One region of the Bradyrhizobium sp. SZCCHNRI1009 genome, then DNA from elsewhere that is predicted to be linked to it. Evidence: predicted binding sites of a transcription regulator. Region 1 holds the regulator's gene; each other region holds the start of a gene.
The links. Region 1 encodes LexA, which represses DNA repair genes until DNA is damaged. Its sites were predicted from a motif close to TGTTCNNNNTGTGTTCNG; they were not measured.
Positions count from the first base shown of each region.

Region 2: QX010_RS07420 (single-stranded DNA-binding protein) is a predicted target of LexA. The motif match lies at 2,051-2,068, and genes of this name have one in related genera.
Region 3: QX010_RS30070 (DNA recombination protein RmuC) is a predicted target of LexA. The motif match lies at 3,508-3,525, and genes of this name have one in related genera.

Region 1 is NZ_JAUEUL010000011.1:3,260-8,230, reverse strand. Features, by position in the region: gene QX010_RS19590 (ComEC/Rec2 family competence protein) at 1-568, shown strand, start outside; gene QX010_RS19585 (hypothetical protein) at 523-780, opposite strand; gene QX010_RS19580 (hypothetical protein) at 956-1,396, opposite strand; gene lexA (transcriptional repressor LexA) at 1,692-2,390, opposite strand; gene glp (gephyrin-like molybdotransferase Glp) at 2,596-3,807, opposite strand; gene QX010_RS19565 (LysR family transcriptional regulator) at 4,020-4,971, opposite strand, start outside.
Region 2 is NZ_JAUEUL010000003.1:97,674-102,644, reverse strand. Features, by position in the region: gene gyrA (DNA gyrase subunit A) at 1-670, opposite strand, end outside; gene QX010_RS07425 (DUF2306 domain-containing protein) at 842-1,240, opposite strand; gene QX010_RS07420 (single-stranded DNA-binding protein) at 1,393-1,890, opposite strand; gene QX010_RS07415 (porin family protein) at 2,342-3,085, shown strand; gene QX010_RS07410 (outer membrane protein) at 3,279-4,034, shown strand; gene QX010_RS07405 (outer membrane protein) at 4,319-4,971, shown strand, end outside.
Region 3 is NZ_JAUEUL010000029.1:38,110-43,080, forward strand. Features, by position in the region: gene dapE (succinyl-diaminopimelate desuccinylase) at 1-811, shown strand, start outside; gene truA (tRNA pseudouridine(38-40) synthase TruA) at 932-1,669, opposite strand; gene fmt (methionyl-tRNA formyltransferase) at 1,786-2,721, opposite strand; gene def (peptide deformylase) at 2,859-3,386, opposite strand; gene QX010_RS30070 (DNA recombination protein RmuC) at 3,556-4,788, shown strand; gene QX010_RS30075 (AmpG family muropeptide MFS transporter) at 4,832-4,971, shown strand, end outside.

The sequences.
Region 1 (4,971 bases):
GGCCGCCACCGCCTGGGCGGCCGCGACGCCGCTGCCCGACGTCCTGGTCGCCGGCGATGGGCGCGCGGTGGCGGTGCGCGGCCGTGACGGACGCCTGCATGTGATGCGCGCCGGCAAGGATGTGTTCGCCACCAAGGAGTGGCTCGCGGCCGACGCCGATGCCCGGCTGCCGGCGGACGCCTCGCTCGCCGATGGCGTCTCCTGCGACGAGGCGGGCTGCGTGGTCGCGATGGCCGACGGCCGCTTCGCCGCCATGACCTTGCGCGCTGAGGCGCTCGCCGACGATTGCGCCCGTGTCGCGCTGATCGTCACCGCGCGCGCCGCGCCGTCATCCTGCGCGGCGGCCGTGATCGATCGCGAGCGGCTGCGGCAGCAGGGCGCCTTGTTGCTGGTGCAGCAGGGCAAAGGCTTCGCCGTGACGCCGGCGCGTGCCGGCGGCACCGACCGCCCATGGTGGCCGGCGCCCGCCGAGGCCGGCGAGTTCGACACGACGCTGACGCCGCGTGCGCCGGCCGCGCGGCTTCAGGACGCGACGCCGCCGGAGACGGAGCAGGGCGAGCAGGATTGAGCGCCGGGCAGCTCGAAGGTGCCGAGATGATACTCGGCGTCGTCTGGTCCATCGAACAGCGAGGGCCCTTCGACCAGCGTGAACGCAGCGCCCGGATAGCGTTGCCAGATGGCGACGTCATCAGCCGTGACCGTCAGCCATCCGAACGCAAGCATGTAGCGGCCGGGCTCGGTGATCCGTCCGGCCTTGTTCCAATCGATCTTGTTGACCACGGCGGCAAGCTCCCCCGGCAAACAATGCCGGCCGAGGGATGTCGTTCCTATCCGATGCGATGCCGGGGCGTGAGATTCGCCCGAGAGGACTTTGCGCTTGCAGAACCCAAGTTGACCAAGTCTCCCACCGTCGAAAGCGCGCTCACGACCGACAGAAATGCCGACGCGCAGGCCCTCAGGTGATGCTGATGCGGCGAATCGGTGTGGCCTGCGACGTCGGCACGTCCTCGCCGATGTCCGGGCGACGCTCTGCCGGCTGCTTGCTGACCGGCAATTGCAGCACGGTGACGCGCTGGCCCTCGCAGAGCTGGGTCACCAGCACGTGGCGGCCGTCGGCGAACTCGATCGCGTCGTGATGGCGATCGGGAATGTGCGTCTCGATGCTGTTGAACTTCGCGACGCGCTCGCGGATCGTCCGGGTCCAGAGCCAGCGGCTGTCGTAGCGGACGTCCTCGGCGAAGGCCAACTCGGTGCCGGGCAGCATGCAGACTGCGACGGTCGGCTCGCTCTCCAACGCGAAGCCGCGGGTGGCGGTGCCACGGAAGGTCATCGAGATCAACGTCTCGCCGACCTTGGCGGGACGGGACGCAACCGCATGGAGGCTGTAGTCACACATCGGATCGCTCCTCGTTGAGAGATAGCCGACCCACGCTCCCCCCGGACAGGCGCAGGCCTCTATCAGAGTGGACATCGATGGTGATGTTAGCGCGCGCTTCGCGGCAATTCTGCGCTGATCTGCATCGCGTGTGCCCGCGGCCGATCACAAGCGTTTGAGCATGCCGCGCTGCACATCATGAGGTGCATTCGCGAGCGACGTATTGTGCTGGGCTGCCTCTTGCTTTGCTGGGCTGCCTCTTGTTCGGCGGCGAAAGCGCGTGCGCCCGCCGCCGATCGACCGATCGCATTCGCGATCAGTACTTGCGATACAGCCCGACCAGCTTGCCCTGGATCTTCACCCGGTTCGGCGGCAAGATGCGCACCTCGTAGGCGGTGTTGGCCGGCTCCAGCGCGATCGATGCGCCGCGGCGGCGGAAGCGCTTCAAGGTGGCTTCCTCATCGTCGATCAGCGCCACCACGATGTCGCCGGTGTCGGCGGTCTCGTTGCGCTGGATCAGCGCCATGTCGCCGTCGAGGATGCCGGCATCGACCATCGAGTCGCCGCGCACCTCGAGCGCGTAGTGGTCGCCGTTGCCGAGCATGTCGGCAGGTACGCTGATGGTGTGGCTGCGCGTCTGCAGCGCCTCGATCGGGGTACCGGCGGCGATGCGGCCCATCACCGGCACCGCCACGGGGCGCTCGCCATCGTCCAGCGCGGGAGTGCTGGTGCGCACCTTGCCGAGATTGCCCTCGATCACCGACGGCGTGAAGCCGCGACGGTTGCCCGCGGCCTGCGACAGCTCGGGCAGCTTGATCACCTCGATCGCGCGGGCGCGATTCGGCAGCCGGCGGATGAAGCCGCGCTCCTCGAGCGCCGTGATCAGGCGATGAATGCCGGACTTCGAACGCAGATCGAGCGCATCCTTCATCTCGTCGAAGGACGGCGGCACGCCGGCTTCCTTGAGCCGCTCGTTGATGAACCGCAGAAGTTCGTACTGTTTGCGCGTCAGCATCTCGACCTGGTCCCCGGTTTGTTGTCGTCCGAGTCCAGGAGCTGCGCCTTGAGCACAAGCCGGCTGAGAGCGCCCTGGAGTCGGACCGTCATCGCGTCGCCCGCAACATACTAAAAACAAATCATGAACGGACACTATATGTTCGATGTGTGTTCCGCAATCCTAAAAATATGATGAACGGACCGGGCTTTACCGGGGAAGCGGCTCAGTTCGGCAGGCGCAGGATCTCGCACGGGCTGCCGGCAGGCGCCTTCGGCGCAAACGCCGGCCGGATCACCAGCGCCTGCGACAGCGCGAGGTTCCCGAGCAGCGACGAATCCTGCTGGCTCACTGGGGTGGCTACCAGCGTGCCGTCGGCGCGCTCCTCGAGCTGCGCCCGCAGATAGTCCTCGCGCGAATCGTTCGCCCCCAACTCGCGGCCGAGCAGGGCGGTCTCGCGCGGCATCACGGCCTCGTCGCGGCCGAGCAGGCGCCGAATCAGCGGCACCATGAACAGGATGGCGCAGACATAGGACGACACCGGATTGCCGGGCAGTCCGATCACCCTGATGTCGCCGAGCCGTCCGTGCATCATCGGCTTGCCCGGCCGCATCGCGATCTTCCAGAACGCCATTTCGACGCCCTCGGCCTCCAGCGCCTGCTTGACCAGGTCGTGATCGCCGACCGAGGCGCCGCCGGTCGTGATCAGGACGTCGGCCTCTGCCGCGCGGGCGCGCCGGATTCCAGCGACCGTCGCCGCCATCGTATCCGCGGCGATGCCGAGATCGATCGGCGTCGCGCCCTCGCTGCGCACCAGCGCCCGCAGCGCGTAGCCGTTGGAATAGACGATCTGCCCCGGGCCGGGCGTCGAGCCCGGCATCACCAGCTCGTCGCCGGTGGCGAGCAGCGCCACCTTCGGCCGCCGCCGCACCGGCAGCGCCGGATGATTCATGCTGGCCGCCAGGGATAGGTCGCGGTCGCTGAGCCGGCGCCCGGCCTTCAGCAGCACCATGCCCTGGTGGAAGTCGACGCCGGCCGGCCGGATGTGCCGGCCTGTGATCGCGGCCTCGGTGATCACGACATGGCCGTCCTCGGCGATCGTGTCCTCCTGGATCACCACCGCGTCGGCGCCTGCGGGGACAACGCCGCCGGTGAAGATCCGCGCCGCCTCGCCGGGCCCGACCACGCGATCGAACGGCCGTCCCGCCGCGACCTCGCCGATCACCTTCAGCCGCGCCTTGGCCTTGGCTGCGTCGGCCGCGCGCACCGCATAGCCATCCATCGCCGACATCGCCTCGGGCGGCTGCGTCCGCAGCGCCGCGAGGTCGCGGGCCAGGATGCGGTGATAGGCCTCGTCCAGCCCGACCATTTCCTCAGCCAGCGGCTCGGTGCCGGCGAGCACCGCGGACAACGCATCGGAGACCGGCATCAGGGCCATGGGATTACCTTCGGACGAAGACGGGCAGATCGACTGAATCGCCTTCTAACCGAACGCGCACGGGGTGGCCAAGAGCCTAAGCCGCTCCCGGCTTTCCGATCGTCTGAAGGTGCGTCGCGTGGCCCGCCGCCTCACGATCGCGCGAGAGACTCTGCAATCATGCCGGGGGGGCAGTCGCGATCTGCTCACGTGCACACGGAGTCCCGACGGAGCTATCCGGCAGCCGCGCGACAGGCGGCGCGCTCGGTGGTGTGCAGGATGTCCGCCACCATGTTCCGCAGCCAGACCGATGCCGCGTCACGATCGAGCTGCAGCGGCCAGACCATCGAGACCGCCGGCAGCCGCAACTTCAACGGCGCCGGACAGAGCGCCAGCCCAAACCGGGGTCCGTAGAGCCTTGCCATCCGGGTCGGGATCGTGGTGATCACCGGTGACGCGGCCACCGTCGCCAGCACGCTGAGGAAATCCGAGGAGGCCGAGACCACGTTGAGCTCGGTGCCGATCTCATCCAGCGCCGCCTCCAGGCAGCCCTGCAGGCTGTTGGTCAGCGTCACCAGTGCGTGCGGAAGCGACAGATAGGCATCCAGGCCGATCGGTGTTTTCATCGCGATGCGCTTTGGATTGTAGACGCAGCTCAGCGCCTGCTCGAACAGGAACTGGGATCGGTGCCGCAGCGCCACCGCCTCGAAGCAGCCGACGCCGACATCCAAGGCGCCCTCGTCGAGCAGACGATGCACCTCGTTGCGTTCGGTCGGACGGCTGAGAAGCCGCACGCCGGGCGCCGTTCGACGCAGCTCCGCCGTGAGTTCGGGGATCAGCAGCAGCTCGACCTCGCTCGAGAATCCCAAGCGGATGGTGCGCTGCTCGGTCGCTGGGTCGAACTCCGGTGCGGCGTGCAACGCAGCCTGCATCTGGGCCAGCGCCGCCCGAACCGGTCCGGCCAGCACCGCAGCCTTGGGGGTCGGCTGCATGATCGTGCCGACGCGGACGAACAGCTCATCCTGCAGCAGCACGCGAAGCGTCGACAGCGAATGGCTCATCGCCGGCTGCCCCACCTTCAGGCGCGCCGCCGCGCGTGTCACGCTGCGCTCCTGCATCAGCGCGTCGAACGCGACCAGCAGATTGAGGTCGAAGGAGCGAAGATCGAAATGATCGATGGACTGC
Region 2 (4,971 bases), on a different contig from region 1:
CTGGAATGATGTTGATGAGGTCGTCGATCGTGAGCGCGGGATTGTCGATCAGCGCGATGCAGGCATCGATCACCTCGCCGAGATTGTGCGGCGGGATGTTGGTGGCCATGCCGACCGCGATGCCGCCGGCGCCATTGACCAGCAGGTTCGGATATTTGGCCGGAAGAACCGACGGTTCCTTGTCGGAATTGTCGTAGTTGGCCTGGAAGTCGACGGTGTCCTTGTCGATGTCGTCGAGCAGCGGAATCGCCGACTTGGCGAGCTTCGCTTCGGTGTATCGATAGGCCGCGGGGGGATCGCCGTCGACGGAGCCGAAATTGCCCTGGCCGTCGATCAGCGGCACGCGCATCGAGAAGTCCTGCGCCATGCGCACCATGGCGTCGTAGATCGACTGATCGCCATGCGGATGGTATTTACCGATGACGTCGCCGACCACGCGCGCGGACTTGACGTACTTCTTGTCGGGCGTGTGCCCCTGCTCGTACATCGAATACAGGATGCGCCGGTGCACGGGCTTGAGGCCGTCGCGCGCATCGGGCAGCGCTCGCGACACGATCACGCTCATCGCGTAATCGAGGTAGGAGCGCTTCATCTCGTCGAGGATGGAAACGGGACGAATGTCGGAAGGTCCGCCCGGCTCGCCGGGCTTCTCATCTTCTTTATCGGACAAAGGGGATACCGGTCGGTTTTGACACGCGAAAATCGCTTGGAATCATATAGCGCATGGCGCTGCCGCTAGCCACCCCCAAGGGGGTTCGGAGCGCGCTTTTTCTGCTCGCCTTTCCAGGGACTTAACCGGTTGCCGCGGCCGCCCATGGCAGGCTCCGGGAACCCTGTTTGGCTATGGGCCGAAGACCACCTTGTGCATGATCCGTCCAGGCATGAGCGTGAACAGTCCGGCAATCACGAGGGCGCCGGAGAACAGCGTGATCATGGCCCGGCGATGGGGCCCCACCCGATGGCGGTGCGCAGCCCACACCGCAACCGGCAGCACGGCCAGCGTATAGAGCGACAGCAGGTGAATCGGGCTGAAGGGACCGACCAGCCGGATGGTGTGAATCCAGAACGAGCTGGCCGCAACGGCGGCCATGAGAGTGACCCAGATCCAGCCGAGCGTTCGATGCGGCAAGGTCCCTTTCGGGGCTGCGAACTGGACCAGCCCCAGTGCGAACGCCGTCATCGCGGCGACAGCGTGCAGCAGGACGGCGGGCTCGGCGGCGAGCAGCGGTGCGAAGCTCATGCAACACCCCGGTGGTCAGGTTACGCACAGCTCAAGCGAACGAAACGTCAGACGCGCGCGATCGCCTGCAATGCGAGACCCGAGGTGATCGCCCCGGCTCCCGTCCCGACACGGACGGAAGCCACCTTGTATCGACCGAGGACGCAGGCGGCTCAGAACGGAATGTCGTCGTCCATGTCGCTGTTGCGTCCGCCACCGCCGGCCGAAGCGACCGCGCGGCGCGGCGGCGCCATCGACGGACCGCTGCTGCCGAAATCGCCGCCACCCATGTCATCGGAGAAGCTGCCGCCCCCGCCACCACGGCCATCGAGCATCGTCAGGGTCGAGTTGAAGCCCTGCAGGACGACCTCGGTCGAGTACTTCTCGACGCCGCTCTGGTCGGTCCATTTGCGGGTCTGCAGCGCGCCCTCGATGTAAACCTTGGCGCCCTTCTTCAGATACTGCTCGGCGACCTTGCAGAGACCTTCATTGAAGATCACCACACGGTGCCATTCGGTCTTTTCCTTGCGCTCGCCGGTCGCCTTGTCGCGCCACGTTTCCGACGTCGCAATGCTCAGATTGGCGATCGGCCGCCCATCCTGCGTACGCCGGATCTCGGGGTCCTTGCCGAGATTGCCGACCAGAATCACCTTGTTCACACTACCCGCCATCACCACTCTCCCGCGGTTCTCGATCATCGGACCGGCCGTCCACACCGGCCTCACGGCGTCCGGTGGCTAACCCTTCCTCTCGCGGCGGACCCTATACGGTTGCCGCGCGGTCCACCCGCCTCGTCCATTGTTTATCCACATATAGCAGGCGGACGGCCATTGTTCCAGTTTTGTTCGCGCGCCTGTGTCTACAACCGTGCGTCGAGTTCCAAGGAACCCGATGGAACCCAATGGAACCGCGAAAAAGTTCCGTCAATCACGAAAAAGCGATTAACTTTCATCAGCTTACATCGCCCCACTTCCTCCCCGCCTGTGGCTTTTGGGAGACGGTATCCAGGGTTGAATCGCGTATATTTGAGGACGGATTGGGGCCGCAAGCGTGGTCGCACCAACTTCACAGACGTGCGTCTCCGGGGACCATTTTGGAGACGCCCAAAGCGGGAGACTTGGGATGAAAAGAATTTTTCTTGGAGCTGTCAGCTTGATGGTTTTGGGGGCGCTGACGCCGGCGGGAGCCGCCGATCTCGCCGCCCGCCCGTACACGAAGGCCCCGGTGATGGCGCCCGCTCCGCTTCCGACCTGGGCCGGCTTCTATCTCGGTCTGCAGGGCGGTGGCGGCTGGGGCCGCAGCGATGAGACCTTCTTCGGTGCGCCGAATACGGCCATCTTCGCCGGCACGCAGCGTTACGACATCACCGGCGGCTTCGCCGGCGGCGTGATCGGCTACAATTGGCAGGTCGACAACATCGTGTTCGGCCTCGAGGGTGACTACCACTGGGCGGACATCGACGGCCGCTCGGCCGTGATCAACGCGGGCGTCGGTGACACCTACTTCACCAAGCTGCGCGGCTTCGGCGACATCAAGGGCCGGCTCGGCTGGGCCACGGGTCCGGCACTGCTCTTCGTCAGCGGCGGTGCCACGGTCGGCGATCTGCAGCACCGCTACGATGGCGTTCCCGGCAACGTGTTCGTGCAGAACGACTGGCGCTGGGGTTGGACGATCGGCGCCGGTGCCGAGTACATGTTCGCTCCGAACTGGTCGGCCAAGGTCGAGTACAACTATCTCGATTTCGGCAAGAGCTCGATCCAGTACTCCCCGGTCGCGACCAACCGCTCGGAGTGGAGCGACACCGTCCATACCGTCAAGGCCGGCATCTCCTACCACTTCGGTGGTCCGGGCATGTCGCGCTACTGATCGCACGCCAAAAGCGAATATGTCGAAAGGCCGGCCTCGCGCCGGCCTTTTTTTGCGTGCCAGAACCGGTACTTGCCGAGCCGTTGTGTCCTTTGGGTGACGGCTTTTTACGGCGGAAGGGGCTATCAAGGTCCGGCGGGTGGGCGTTGGTGAGAGCGTGCGTGCGGGCGTCGGACTTGGTTTGGGGAATGCGATGAGAAGGCTGTTGCTGGGGGCGACAACTTCGCTGGCGCTGGGGATTGCGCCGGCCATCGCTGCCGATCTGCCCGCGCGCACCTTCACCAAAGCGCCTGCGATGATCGCGACGATCTATGATTGGAGTGGTTTCTATGTCGGCCTGAACGCCGGCGGCGCATCCTCCCGCACCTGCTGGACCAACAAGGTCACTTTTGCCGGCGTCGCGGCGACCAATGCCGAGGGCTGCCATGATGCGACCGGCGCGCTGGCGGGCGGCCAGATCGGCTATCGCTGGCAGGCTGGCGGCTGGGTGTTCGGCGTCGAAGGTCAGGGCAACTGGGCCAACCTCAAGGGCAGCAACACCAGCCAGTTCGCCCCGGCCGTGACCAACCAGACCAAGATCAACGGCATCGGCGTGTTCACCGGCCAGGTCGGCTATTCCTGGAACAACGTGCTCTGGTACGTCAAGGGCGGCGCCGCGGTCGCAAGCGAGAAGTACAACGGTCTCGCCACGGCAACGGGCGCGGCTCTCGACCAGTCCAGCGCCACGCGCTGGGGGGCTGCGGTCGGCACCGGTGTCGAGGTCGGCTTCGCCAAGAACTGGTCGGTCGCAGCCGAATACGAGCACCTGTTCATGGGCAACCGCACCCTGGGCTTCTCCGGTGTTCCCGGTGGAGCCGCGGGCCGGACCGATGCGGTCGGCCAGGACGTCGACATGGCGACGGTCCGCGTCAACTATCGCTGGGGCGGTCCCGTCGTCTCCAAGCACTGACCCTCGAGGACAGGCACTCGAAGACTGGCGCGCTCGAAGACTGGCACTCGAGGCCTGACGCGCCAGGCGCTCACCATGCGTGCCCTCGGGACAGCTCCACGATCGGCGCGACGGCCGCGATCTTTACCCGCGCTTAAGCACGTTCGACACATCCCGCCGCACGCCTGCTGCCGATCACGAGTTTAGAAAGCAGTCTCTCCTACAACCAGCCACAGGCCACCTTCGCGTGTGCCCGGATCGGAGGGATCCGGTGCGAGGACAGTTATGGGACTGGGGAGAGACGAATGCAGAAGACGACCTTGATCTTGACCGCTGGAGCCGCGGCGCTGGGACTGGCGCCGGCCTCCGCGGCCGACTTCGCGACGCGCCCTTACAGCAAGGCGCCGCCGCCGGCCTATGTCACGCCGCTGCCGAACTGGGCCGGGTTCTACCTCGGCGTCAATGGCGGCGCCGACTGGAGCCACAACTGCTGGACGCTCAATCGCGTCGGCGGCGTGCCGGTCGTACCGACTCAGTCCGAAGGCTGCCACAATGCCTCGAGCGGACTCATCGGCGGCCAGATCGGCTATCGCTGGCAGGCGGCGAGCTGGGTGTTCGGCGTCGAGGCCCAGGGCGACTGGACCGACCTGAAGTCGTCGAACGCGAGCACGGCTGCGCTGGCTGCAGGCATCACCAACACCACCAAGACCGATGCGATCGGCCTGTTCACCGGCCAGGTCGGCTATGCCTGGGGCAACGTGCTCTGGTACGTGAAGGGCGGCGCCGCCGTCACCCACAACAAATACACCGGCACGGCGAATGCGGCTGCGCCCTTCCCGGTCGGCACGCTGCTGGATTCCGCCAGCGAGACCCGCTGGGGCGGCACCGTCGGCACCGGCGTCGAGTTCGGCTTCGCGCCGAACTGGTCGGTCGCCGTCGAGTACGACCACCTGTTCAT
Region 3 (4,971 bases), on a different contig from region 1:
AACGCTGGACTATCTGCGCGACAATGGTGGACGGCCGAAGGGCTCGATATCGTTCCTCATCACCGGCGACGAAGAGGACGTCTCGATCAACGGCACCATCAAGCTGCTGCAATGGGCCGCCGAGCGGGGCGAGCGATTCGACCATTGCGTGCTCGGCGAGCCGTCGAACCAGGAAGTCATGGGTGACTGCATCAAGATCGGCCGCCGCGGCTCGCAGTCCGGCACCCTGATCGTCGAGGGCAAGCAGGGCCACGTCGCCTACCCGCACCGCGCCTCCAACCCGGTTCCGGATATCTCGCGCCTGATCGTGGCCTTGTCGGACGAACCGCTCGATCACGGCAGTGCGCAGTTCCAGCCATCGAACCTCGAATTCACCACCGTCGATGTCGGCAACACCGCCAGCAATGTCATTCCCGGACTGGCGCGGGCGAAGTTCAACATCCGCTACAATGACTGCCATACGCAGGAGATGCTGCGCGCGCTGGTCGAGGAGCGGCTGGCGAAGGCCTGCGGCAACAGCATCCGCGCCTACATCGACTGGCTGCCGTCGAACTCCAACGTGTTCCTGACCAAGCCCGGACCGTTCACCGACCTCGCGGTTGCCGCGATCGAGAGCGTGACGGGCCGCAAGCCCGAGCTATCGACCACCGGCGGCACCTCGGACGCGCGCTTCATCTCGAGCTACTGCCCGGTGATCGAGTTCGGCCTGGTCGGCCAGACCATGCACCAGATCGACGAGCGCGCCTCGGTCGCCGACATCGCCACCCTGACGAAGATCTATCGCGGCATTCTCGATCGCTACTTCGCGTGACCCACTCGCTGCGGATCATTGCGAGCACAGCGAGGGATCCAGGGTGTCTCCGTGGCAGCGGACTTGATCGCTTCGCGCCTCAATTGTGCGCCACCGCGATCTCCAGTGGAGCGGCCTCAATCAGTAGTCGACCTTCACGAGATAGAGCCCTTCCGGTGGCGCGACGACGCCACAGGCGGCGCGATTGCGCGCGGCGAGCGCGGCGGCGAGATCATCTGCGGTCCAGCGGCCCTGCCCGACCCACACCAGCGAGCCGACCATCGAGCGCACCTGGCTATGCAGATAGGAGCGCGCGGAGGTGAGGATGGTGATCGCATCGCCGTCCCTCACGACATCGAGTTGATCGAGCGTCTTCTCCGGCGATTTCGCCTGACATTCCGCATCGCGGAAGGTCGTGAAATCATGCTTGCCGAGCAGCCGCTGCGCCGCCGCATGCATCGCCTCCGAATCCAGCCGCTGCGGCACGCGCCAGACGCGGCCGACCTCGAGCGCAAGATTGGAGCGGCGATTGACGATGCGATAGCGGTAGTGCCGCTTCCGCGCGGAGAACCGCGCTTCGAAGCTGTCGGGCACGATCTCGGCATGGAGCACCGCAACCGGGTTCGGCCGCAGATGCGCGTTGAGTGCGTCGCGCAGCTTGTCGGGGAGGAACTCCTTGGCGATGTCGCAATGCGCGACCTGCCCCATGGCGTGGACGCCGGCGTCGGTACGGCCAGAACCGTGCACGCGCGTCGGCACGCCGCAGGTCGCCTGCACCGCAGCTTCCAGCGCGCCCTGCACCGACGGCAAGGTCGCCTGCAGCTGCCAGCCGCAGAACGGCGCGCCGTCATATTCGATGGTGAGCTTGTAGCGGGGCATCGCCTCGATCGCGTTTGGCCGTCATTGCCGGGCTTGACCCGGCAATCCATCCATGGACGAAGCTTGTTCGCGAGATGGATGCGCGGGTCAAGCCCGCGCATGACGAGCTGAATTGGTCAGCCGAAGCGCCGGCCCGGCGCGACGGGCGTGCCGCGCAGGAAATCCGCGGCTTTCATCGGGCCCTTGCCGGCGCGCTGCAGCTCGGTCACGCGGATGGCGCCGTCGGCGCAGGCGATGGTGAGCTGCTCGTCGAGCACGGCGCCCGGCTCGCCCCGGCCGTCGGCGAGCGCGCAGCGCAGGATCTTCAAACGCACCGCCTCGCCATCGAGCATGACCTCGCTCCAGGCGCCGGGGAACGGCGACAGGCCGTGAATGTGACGCAGCACTGAATGCGCCGGCTTCGTCCAGTCGATCCGCGCCTCGGCCTTCTCGATCTTGGCCGCATAGGTCACGCCGCCCTCGGCCTGCTTCGTCAACGTCAGCCCGCCGCGCGCCAGCGCCGCCATCGCCCGCACCATCAGGTCGGCGCCGATGCGCGACAGGCGATCGTGCAGGTCGGACGCCGTCATCGCGTCAGTGATGGGCAGACGCTCGGCCATCGCGACGTCGCCGGTGTCGAGACCGACATCCATCTTCATGACCATCACGCCGCTTTCGGCGTCCCCTGCCATGATGGCACGGTTGATCGGCGCAGCGCCGCGCCAGCGCGGCAGCAGCGAGGCGTGGAGGTTGTAGCAGCCGAGTTTTGGTGCATCGAGAATCGCCTGCGGCAGGATCATGCCATAGGCGACGACGACGGCGGCGTCGGCCTGGTGGGCGCGGAACGCAGCCAGCGCGTCCTCGGTCTTCAGCGTCTTCGGCGTGAGCACGGGAATGCCGAGCCGCCGCGCCTCGGTCTCGATCGGAGTCGGGACCAAGGCCAAGCCACGGCGGCCACCGGGCTTCGGCGCGCGCGTGTAGACGGCCACGATCTCGTGGCCGTGGCCGGCGAGCTCGAGCAGGGTCGGCACGGCGAAATCCGGCGTGCCCATGAAGATCAGGCGAAGCGGCATCTGGTGCGCCCCTCAAGGCTTCATCCTGCCGTCATGGGCCGGGCTCGTCCCGGCCATCCACGTCGCAATGCCAACGCGAGAGGCAAGACGTGGATGCCCGGGTCAAGCCCGGGCATGACGGAGGAGAGAGTTGATCGTTACTCGCCGGCGCGCTTGGCAGCCTTGGTGAACTTCTTCATCACGCGGTCGCGCTTGAGCTTCGACAGATAGTCGATGAACAGCACGCCGTTGAGATGGTCGATCTCGTGCTGGATGCAGGTGGCGTAGAGCCCCTCCGCATCCTCCTCGCGGACCAGCCCGTCGAGATCGGTGAAGCGTACGCGCACACGCGCCGGCCGCTCGACCTCCTCGTAATATTCGGGGATCGACAGGCAGCCTTCCTCGTAGACCGACAGCTCGTCCGACTTGGCAACGATCTCCGGATTGATGAAGACGCGCGGCTCGCGCTTGCCTTCCCCGTTCGCGTCGGGCTTGGCCAGATCCATGGTGATGACGCGCAGCGGCTGCGCGACCTGAATCGCTGCGAGCCCGATGCCTGGCGCGTCGTACATGGTCTGAAACATGTCGTCGACCAGCTGCCGGATCTCCGGCGTGACCTTCTCGACCGGCTTGGACACCAGCCGCAACTGCCGGTCCGGCAGGATGATGATTTCTCTTAGGGACATGGCGCGCGATTTAAGCCGCGGAACCGGCGCGGTCAATGTGATGGCTCGCAGTTAAGACTTCGCTAACCATGAATTTCAATGTCTCGTTAACCATGATTCTTTACCCGGCCTTAACCATAAATGTTCTCTCTTCGTTCGCGAGCTCTTGCGAATCGGATAGATGGGGGTGATGACCGCCAGCCAGTCCCTCAATCCTGTCGTCGTCATGATCGGCGATCTGCCCGTGCGCGCCAGCGACGCGCTGATCGGGTTTGGCGTGCTGGTTCTGCTCCTGCTGCTGATGATCGTCGCGGCCGTGGTGCGCTCCGGCCGGCGCGGCGCCGAGCTCGCGGCCCAGCAGGCGATGCGCGCCGATGAGATCGAACAGCGGTTCGGCGAGATGATCCGGGTGCAGAGCGAGGCCTCCGGCCGGGTCGACGCGATGGCGCAGCTGCTTGCCGGGCGGCAGGTGGACCTGGCGCGCAGCGTCAACGAGCGGCTCGACGCCGTCACCCATCGCGTCGGCCAATCGATGGAGCAGACCACGCGCCACACCATGGATTCCTTGCGCGTGCTGCACGAGCGGCTCGGCATCATCGACAACGCGCATCGCGATCTCAGCGAGCTCACGACACAGGTCACGACCTTGCGCGACGTGCTCGCCAACAAGCAGTCGCGCGGCGCATTCGGCCAGGCGCGCATGGAGGCGATCGTCCAGGACGGGCTGCCGAAGGGCAGCTACGCCTTCCAGTACACGCTCGCCAGCGGCAAGCGGCCGGACTGCGTCGTGATCCTGCCCGACACGCGGCCGCTGTGCATCGACGCCAAGTTTCCGCTCGAGGCAGTGACCGCGCTGCACGACGCGAAGACGGAGGACGAAAAGCGCGCCGCCGCGCAGCGGCTGCGCACCGACGTGCTGCGCCACGTCAACGACATCGCCGAGAAGTACCTCGTGGTCGGCGAGACGCAGGACACGGCGCTGATGTTCGTGCCGTCGGAATCGGTCTACGCCGAGATCCATGACGGCTTCGACGACGTCATCCAGAGAGCCTATCGCGCCCGTGTCGTGCTGGTGTCGCCGTCGCTGCTGATGCTCGCGATCCAGGTCATGCAGCAGATCATGAAGGACGCGCGCATCCGCGACGCCGCCGACCAGATCCGCAACGAGGTGATCCATTTGGGCGACGACCTCGGCCGCCTGCGCGAGCGCGTGCTCAAGCTGCAGAAGCATTTTGGCGATGTCGGCGAGGACATCCGCCAGATCCTCATCTCCGCCGACAAGATCGAAAAGCGCGCCGCGCGGATCGAGGAGCTCGATTTCAGCAAGCCGGATGCGCCGGCGGACTCTCCGCGCATTGCGCCGGGCGCGGGCGCGACGCCGGACCTGTTTCCGCTGGCGGGGCGGATGCAGGCGGGGGAATGACCGCGGCGTCGCGAAAGCTGTCCAGATCTGCTACCACCCACCGATGACCGCACCTGACGCCGCCTCCGACATCAGAGCAACCGCTGCAAAGCCTGAGGCCAAGCCCGCCCCCACCTGGCGCGAGAGCATGGCCGTCTACCTGCAGCCGCGCGTGCTCGTGGTGCTGTTCCTCGGCTTCTCCTC